Regions from separate parts of the Streptomyces sp. NPDC023573 genome, predicted to be linked through region 2. Evidence: riboswitches for the same ligand, from Rfam matches in the RefSeq annotation. Region 2 holds a riboswitch; the other holds the start of a gene.
The links. A riboswitch is a leader RNA that binds a small molecule or an ion and turns the genes downstream of it on or off. The one in region 2 is predicted to bind cyclic di-AMP.
Positions count from the first base shown of each region.

Region 1 (4,076 bases), on a different contig from region 2:
ACGGCCTCCGGCGTCCCGGTGACGATCTCCAAGGCCGACGGCAACCCGGTGAACGCCGCCTCCATGCTCGCGGTGCTCGGTCTGGGTGCCCAGGGCGGCGAGGAGATCGTGCTCGCGTCCGAGGCGGACAACGCCGAGGCCGCTCTGGACCGTCTGGCCAAGCTGGTCGCCGAAGGGCTCGAGGAGCTCCCGGAGACCGTCTGATTCCGGCCACTTCGCACCGGAATTCTCTCTGCGGAAAGCCGCGGCACCCCCGACCGGGAGCCGCGGCTTTTCTGTTTCCCGGACCGGGGCGACAGCACTCCGGGAAAATGACGACAGCGCTCCGGAAAGCACGGATCAGGGCAGCAGAAAGAAAGCCCTCCGATAATTACCCTCTTTGTATACGGCGCAATTGTTAATGACGGACTCCCGCGATGTTTACGGGGTGTTGCGAAGTCCTCACCCGGGTCTGGCCGGGCGTGTGCCCCGGCGCGCGCCGCAGCCGGTGGGCCGCTGTCGCCCGCTCGGCGTGCTGGGTGGCGAGCACCCTGGCACGCTCCGGGTCGCGGCGGGCCACGGCGTCGACCAGAGCACCGTGCTCGGCCCATGAGTTCGCGGGGCTGACCGGCTGCTCGACCGCGTACATCCAGGCGATCTTGTGCCGTAGCTGGGTGAGCAGAGCGATCAGCGCGGGGCTCCCCGATGCCTGCGCCAGCGTCTCGTGGAACCAGCCGCCCAGGGAGCGCAGATCCTCCCCCTCACCCCGGCGCACCCGCTCCTGGCCCAGCCTGACCAGGCCGCGGAGCACCTTGAGATGCGCCTCGGTGCGGCGCTGGGCGGCGCGTGCGGCCCCGAGGGGCTCCAGGAGCATGCGCATCTCCAGGAGGTCGGCCGCCTCCTGCTCGGTGGGCTCGGCGACACAGGCACCCGCGTGCCGGCGGGTGACGACGAAGCCTTCGGACTCCAGGGTGCGCAGCGCCTCGCGTACGGGAACGCGGGAGACGCCGTAGCGACGCGCGAGCACCTCTTCGGTGAGGCGGCTGCCGCGCTCGAAGACACCGGAGACGATGTCGTCACGGATTGCCGTGCATACCGAATGCGCGGGAATGCGCATGTCCGAACCTCCGCCTTAATCCCCGCGAAACGCGGCCGATCGACGCCTGTTCTGTGACTCTATTGCAACCGGCCGGAATTTCCGATGGCGGGGTGGAATCCATGGATATCTTTTGGCCTGGAAGCACTTCCGCGGGGGCTTCGGCACGCGTCCGGCACCGGGACACGTCGAAGGCCCCGGCGGGTGCCGGGGCCTTCGACGGGAGATCGCGGTGCGGAGCGGGATCAGACCTGGACGCCGTGGGCGCGGAGGTAGGCGACGGGGTCCATGTCCGAGCCGTACTCGGGGGTGGTCCGTGCCTCGAAGTGCAGGTGCGGCCCGGTGGAGTTGCCGGTCGACCCGGAGAGGCCGATCTGCTCGCCGGAGCCGACGCTCTGGCCGACGGAGACGCCGATCGAGGAGAGGTGACCGTACTGGGTGTACGTGCCGTCCTTCATCCTGAGCACGATGTTGTTGCCGTAGGCGCCGCCCCAGCCGGCCTCGACGACCGTACCGGCGCCGACCGCTACGACCGAGCTGCCGGAAGCGGCCTGGAAGTCCACGCCGGAGTGGGAGCCGGAGGACCAGAGCGTGCCACCGGACTTGTAGCCGGTGGTGACGTGGGAACCGGCGACGGGAAGGTGGAAGGCGCCCCGCCGGGCACGTTCGGCGGCGCGGGCGGCGCGCGCCTTCTCCTCGCGGGCCTCCTCGGCGCGGGCCTCCGCCTTGCGCTCGGCCTCGGCCTTCGCCTCCGCCTTGGCCTTCGCTTCGGCCGCGGCCTTCGCGGCGACGTCGGCCTGATGCTTCTGAGCCTTCGCCTGAGCCTCGATCTGGGCGGCGAGAGTGGTGTCGAGAGCGACCGTCTGTGTCAGGCCGGTACTGCCCGCGGTGACCTCGGAGTCCGCGGCGAGGGCCGGGGAGGCGGTGGCACCGAGTACGCCGGTGGTGGCCAGGGCGGCGACGCCGGCGACCTTGGCGCTCTTGCGCGTCAGGCGGCTCGGGGCACGGTGCTTCCCGGTGGCACGGATGAACGCCATGGAGGGGCTGGTCCTTTCCTTCCTTCTCGCCTACCGGGTTAGCTGACGGGTTCGGAGCAGGAAGGTCTCCTACGGGCCCCTGGGCCTCAACGAGGTTCAGGGATCCGATTCACCCCAGGGACTTCGTGGGTCCCCGGCTCCCCAGGCTCGCGCCTGACGGGGACTCGGCGATGGCTGTCCGGCGCCGCGGGCGCGGCAATCGTCCGGCGGACAGCCGCGCCGACGCTAGATCGGGAGCCTTTCCCCCGCCAAACGGAAAGGGCCTTTTGTCGCACATCCCACAGGGCGAATCGCTACCTTCTCCGCAAGACGGACAAATGACAGAACCCCGGCGGGAGTGCACCCGCCGGGGTCCGTCATGTCCGGTTCTGTCAGCCGCTGACGACCGACACCTCACCGATACCGAGCGCCTCCACGGGCTCCTTGATCTGAGCGGCGTCCCCGACCAGGACGGTGACCAGCCGGTCGACCGGGAACGCGTTGACCACGGCGGCGGTCGCCTCGACCGTGCCGGTGTCGGCCAGGCGTGCGTACAGCTTCGCCTGGTAGTCGTCCGGGAGGTGCTGCTCCACCTGGTCGGCCAGGGTGCCCGCGACGGAGGCCGCCGTCTCGTACTTGAGCGGGGCGACGCCCACGAGGTTCTGCACGGCGGTCTCCCGCTCGGCGTCGGTGAGCCCCTCGGCCGCCAGGGTGCGCAGGACCTTCCAGAGGTCGTCCAGCGCGGGCCCGGTGGACTCGGTGTCGACGGAGCCGCTGATGGCGAGCATCGCGGCGCCCGCCGCACCGGACGAGGAACCGGGCGCCGTCGAGCGCAGCACCTGTCCGAAGGCCCGGACACCGTAGGTGTAGCCCTTCTCCTCGCGCAGCACGCGGTCCAGCCGGGAGGTCAGAGTGCCTCCCAGGCAGTACGTGCCGAGGACCTGGGCGGGCCACACGCTGTCGTGCCGGTCGGCGCCGATCCGGCCGATCAGCAGCTGCGTCTGCACGGCTCCGGGACGGTCCACGATGACCACACGGCCGGTGTCGTCCGCGGTGATCGGGGGCACGGGCCGGGCCTGGCCGGCATTGCCCGACCAGTCACCGACGGTCTCGGAGAGCAGCGCGTCCAGGTCCACGCCGGTGAGGTCGCCGACGACGACCGCCGTCGCCGTGGACGGGCGGACATGGGCGTCGTAGAACGCGCGTACGGCGGCGGCGTCGATCCGCCGGACCGTCTCCTCGGTGCCCTGGCGGGGGCGCGACATCCGCGCGGTGGCGGGGAAGAGCTCCTTGGAGAGCTGCTTGGCCGCGCGCCGGGCCGGGTTGGCCTGCTCGTGCGGGATCTCGTCGAGTCGGTTGCCCACCAGACGCTCGATCTCGCCCTCCGCGAAGGCCGGGGCCCGCAGCGCCTCCGCGACCAGGCCGAGGGCCTTGGCCAGCCGGGAGACCGGTACCTCCAGGGAGACGCGGACACCCGGGTGGTCCGCGTGGGCGTCCAGCGTGGCGCCGCAGCGCTCCAGCTCGGCGGCGAACTCCTCGGCGGAGTGTTTGTCCGTGCCCTCGGACAGCGCGCGCGCCATGATCGTGGCCACACCGTCCAGGCCCTCGGGCTCGGCGTCCAGCGGGGCGTCGAGGAAGATCTCCACGGCGACGACCTGCTGGCCGGGCCGGTGGCAGCGCAGCACGGTCAGCCCGTTGGGCAGGGCGCCGCGATCGGGCGCGGGGAAGGCCCAGGGCCTGGCCTCGCCGGCGGTCGGCTGCGGGTGGTACTCCATCGCTACTCCAGTCACGGCGGCGTCGGTCACTTGTCGGCCCCCTCGGGCGCGTCGGTGCCCTCGGTCTCGTCGGCCGGTTCGACCGGCTCGTAGACCAGGACCGCACGGTTGTCGGGGCGCAGGTGCGCCCGGGCGGCTGCCTTGACCTCGTCGGCCGTCACGTCGAGCACCCGGCCCACCGCGGTCAGGGCGAGCTGCGGGTCGCCGAAC
Region 1 is NZ_JBVHKB010000011.1:193,785-197,860, forward strand. It holds gene ACZ32T_RS30430 (HPr family phosphocarrier protein) at 1-204, shown strand, start outside; gene ACZ32T_RS30435 (GntR family transcriptional regulator) at 398-1,096, opposite strand; gene ACZ32T_RS30440 (M23 family metallopeptidase) at 1,321-2,112, opposite strand; cyclic di-AMP (ydaO/yuaA leader) riboswitch at 2,126-2,292, opposite strand; gene ACZ32T_RS30445 (M16 family metallopeptidase) at 2,484-3,866, opposite strand; gene ACZ32T_RS30450 (M16 family metallopeptidase) at 3,893-4,076, opposite strand, start outside.
Region 1: linked by a shared signal. The riboswitch ahead of ACZ32T_RS30440 (M23 family metallopeptidase) and the one ahead of ACZ32T_RS35110 (M23 family metallopeptidase) in region 2 are both predicted to bind cyclic di-AMP.

Region 2 (4,076 bases):
CCGATGACCAGGTAGTTGACGGCGGCGCTGATCGCCGCGCCGAACAAGGCGCCGATCACTCCGCTCACGAGCGACAGCCGCAGCGGTGACGGCGTGGCCGGGGCGGGTCTGTGCGGTGTGGACATTCGGTAGCCCTCCAGAGAGGCGAAACGCGAGATCGGGGGGTGCGGCAACATCCTTGAGCACGTCACTGCGCCTGGCAACTGCCCGGGCCGCGCCCCCTGTTGCCGTATCGCGTCGGCTGCGCGGGGCTCCCGGTCGCGAGAGGTGAGGGGCGGTCGCGTGCATAAGTGGTCGGAGCACCGTCCCGGATGGCGTAGAGTTGCAATCACAACGGCGCGGGGTGGAGCAGCTCGGTAGCTCGCTGGGCTCATAACCCAGAGGTCGCAGGTTCAAATCCTGTCCCCGCTACTGAAGACTGAGGCCCGGATCCTTTCGAGGATCCGGGCCTCAGTCGTATGCCGTCACTCGGCTGTCAGGTGTGGGCTCGGTCGAGGAGGTGTTCGACGGCTTCGGCCACCCGGGTACGAGCAGAAGCTCATCCGTGCGTATGTCACGGGCATCGGGGAGGTGTACGTCGCCGATCCCCGTCTCGGAAGGAACTACGATCGCCATGGGGACGGAACCGCCGTCTTCGTACGGGACGCACTGACGATCCACGCGCAGCACCGGTCCCCCGGCTGACCACCGGTGGGCGGGGCTCCGGGGCGCTCCTCCCTTCGGCCGATGACGAGTCGCCGTTCGGCGCGGCTCCGGCCGGCCCGGGCGGGGCGCGGTACCGTCCGCACCCGTGGGTGGACCGGGCAGGAGCGCACAGGTGGGGAAGCGGGACGGACGGCGGGGGAGCGCTGCCGGGAACTCACGTTCCCGGCTTTTCGTGCGGGTCCTTCCGGCCCTGATGATCGGCTTCGGAGTGATCCTCGACCTCCTGACGCCGGCCGAGGTCACCGCTGTTCCGCTCTTCGCCGCCGCCCCGCTGATCGCCGCTCCGTTCTTCTCGCCGGCCGGCACGGTCCGGGTCGGCGTGACCGCGATCCTCGTGGTGCTCGCCATCCGGATCTCGGACGGTGCGCTCGGTGACGTCGTGCCGCTCACCGACCTGCTCACCCTGGTCACGGTCGCCGCGCTCTCCCTCGTCATCAACCGCGTCGTGCGCCGCAGGAACGACCAGCTGGCCTCGGCGAGGGTCATCGCGGAGACCGCGATGCGCGCGGTGCTCCCGACGCCCGAGGACCGGATCGGCGGGCTGCAGGTCGCGGCGCGGTACGAGGCTGCCCAGGCGGACGAGTTCGTCGGCGGCGACCTCTTCGCCGTCGCGGACACGCCGTACGGGGTGCGTCTGGTCCTCGGGGACGTACGGGGCAAGGGGCTGGACGCGGTGGCCGCGGTGGCCGTCGTGATCGGGGCGTTCCGGGAGGCCGCCGAGCAGGAGAGGTCGCTGGAGGGGGTCGTCCAGCGGCTGGAGCGGGCGCTGGCGCGTGAGGGCTCGCGACGGGGCGGGCTCGACTCCATGGAGGGGTTCGTCACCGCCGTCGTCGCGGAGATCCCGTCAGGCGCCGATCTCCTGCGGATCGTCAACCGCGGACACCCCGAGCCGATCGTCCTCCACGCGGACGGGACGCTCGACGTGCTGGCGCCGAAGGCGCCCGCGCTGCCGCTCGGGATGGGGCTGGACGCGTGGCCGGACCGGGCGGACGAGTGGACGCTGCCGGACGGGTCGATGTTCCTGGCGTTCACCGACGGGCTCTCCGAGGCGCGGGACGCGAAGGGGGTCTTCTACGACCCGGCGGCCCGGCTGCGCGGCCGGCTCTTCCCGGGGCCCGAGGAGCTGCTGTCCGCGCTCACCGATGACGTACGGCTGCACACCGGTGGCCGGTCGACGGACGACCTGGCGCTCCTCGCGGTCGGCCGTCCGGCGCGGGGCCAGCAGGAGCGGCGGACGACGGTGAAGATCGTGGGGCGGGACCGTGGATGACCGGTCGCGACCGTCGGTAGTCGAGGGACCCCGCTCCGCATAACAGTTGACGCACCGTCAGAAAGTGCTGGCCGGATGAGGGGTGTTCAAGTCGCCCGTTTGCGCCCGTTTGACCCCTGAAAGTCCAGGCCAGGACGATGACCGATCTATGGGAACAGCTTGGAATCGGACCCGGGTGTCTATTAACGTTCGATAACGCAGCGCGGTTGTACCCGCCGTCGCAAGAGACGGCACCGTGCGCAGCGCCGAATTCCGCAAGGGAACCGGGGAACCACCTACATGGGGTGAATCGGACACCTGTGTCTCGCGAGAGACGAAGGGGTCCGTAGGAGACCTTCCTGCTCCGAACCCGTCAGCTAACCCGGTAGGCGAGAAGGAAGGAAAGGAGTGCGCCCACGTGGCGTCCAATCAGCCTGCCCCCGAGGCCCCGTCATCCTTCAGGACCGACAGCTTCGGTGATGAGGACAGGACTTGGGATGAATGGAACCCCACCGCGGAGTCCATCCGTCCCGTACGCGGTCGGCACCGCGTAGCCAAGCAGCGCGGTCTCGCCCGTAGCTCCACCGTCCTCGGTGTCGGCGTCATCGCGGCCGTCGGAGCGGGTGGCATGGCCACCGCGCAGAGCAAGCCGCCGGTCTCCATTTCTCTTCCCGATTCCATCGCGGACAATCTCCCCGACGCCAAGTCCCTGCCCGGCGTGGGCGCGTTCATGTCCGGTGACTCCGACTCGGACCACGAGACGGTCGCCGCGTCCGCCCCCCTGACCAGCGCGGGCATCACCGCCTCCGAGGCCGAGCAGGGCGCCACCGACGCGGGAGAGGCGCTCCGCGCGCGCATCCTCCAGCAGGCCGAGCAGCAGCAGGCCGGAGCCGAGGCCGAGGCCAAGGCGGCACAGGAGCAGGCGGCGGCCGAGGCTGCCGCGGCCGAGGCGGCGAAGCAGCAGAGCGAGGCGGAGGCGAAGGCCGCCGCGAAGAAGAAGGCGGCCGAAGAGGCGGCGAAGAAGAAGGCCGAGGCCGAGCGCCTCGCCAAGCTCGCCGCCAGCTACGCCATCCCGACCTCCTCGTACACCATCACCTCGACCTACGGGCAGTCCGGCTCCATGTGGTCGTCCGGTCACCACACCGGGCTGGACTTCGCGGCCCCGACCGGCACTCCGGTCAAGGCCGTGCACAGCGGCACCGTGAAGTCGGCCGGCTGGTCCGGCTCGTACGGCTACCGCACGGTCCTGGAGCTCGATGACGGCACGGAGATCTGGTACTGCCACCAGTCCTCGATGGACGTCACCGCCGGACAGAAGGTCACCACCGGCGAGACCATCGGCCGTGTCGGCGCCACCGGCAACGTGACCGGGCCGCACCTCCATCTGGAGGTCCACACCCCGGACGGCACCGGCATCGACCCGATGGGCTGGCTGGGCAGCAAGGGCCTCTCGGTCTGACTCGGATCGGACGCTGACGCCGCACGCGGCGCACCGGAACCCCGGCGGCCCTGACGCACAACCCCCCGACGTCAGGGCCGCCGGTCTGTCCGGGGCCGCCGTCCGGGGCGCAAACGGAATAGTCGCCTCAGCCGGCTCGTTGTCCCCGGGTATGACTTCTCTGCGCCCGCTCGGTTCATCGAGCCTTCAGGTCTTCCCCCTCGCCCTCGGCGGCAACGTCTTCGGCTGGACGGCCGACGAGGACGGCACCTTCGCCGTTCTCGACGCGTACGTGGCGGCCGGTGGCAACTTCATCGACACCGCCGATTCCTACTCCGCCTGGGTCCCGGGCAACGAGGGCGGCGAGTCGGAGACCCTCATCGGCAAGTGGCTGGCGGCCCGCTCCCGCCGCGACGACGTCGTCGTCGCCACGAAGGTCGGCGCCCATCCCGCGTACAAGGGGCTCTCACCCACCACGATCAAGGAGGGGGCCGAGGCGTCCCTGCGCCGGCTCGGCACCGACCACATCGACCTCTACTACACGCACTTCGACGACGAGAGCGTCCCCGTCGAGGAGATCATCACCGCGCTCGACCAGCTGGTGAAGGCGGGCACGGTCCGGGAGATCGCCGCGTCCAACATCAGCCCCGAGCGGCTCCAGGCCTCCCTGGACTTCTCCGAGCG
Region 2 is NZ_JBVHKB010000018.1:18,629-22,704, reverse strand. It holds gene ACZ32T_RS35130 (hypothetical protein) at 1-125, opposite strand, end outside; tRNA gene ACZ32T_RS35125 (tRNA-Met) at 338-411, shown strand; partial or broken gene ACZ32T_RS35120 (TipAS antibiotic-recognition domain-containing protein) at 544-684, shown strand; gene ACZ32T_RS35115 (PP2C family protein-serine/threonine phosphatase) at 818-1,975, shown strand; cyclic di-AMP (ydaO/yuaA leader) riboswitch at 2,209-2,361, shown strand; gene ACZ32T_RS35110 (M23 family metallopeptidase) at 2,373-3,413, shown strand; gene ACZ32T_RS35105 (aldo/keto reductase) at 3,565-4,076, shown strand, end outside.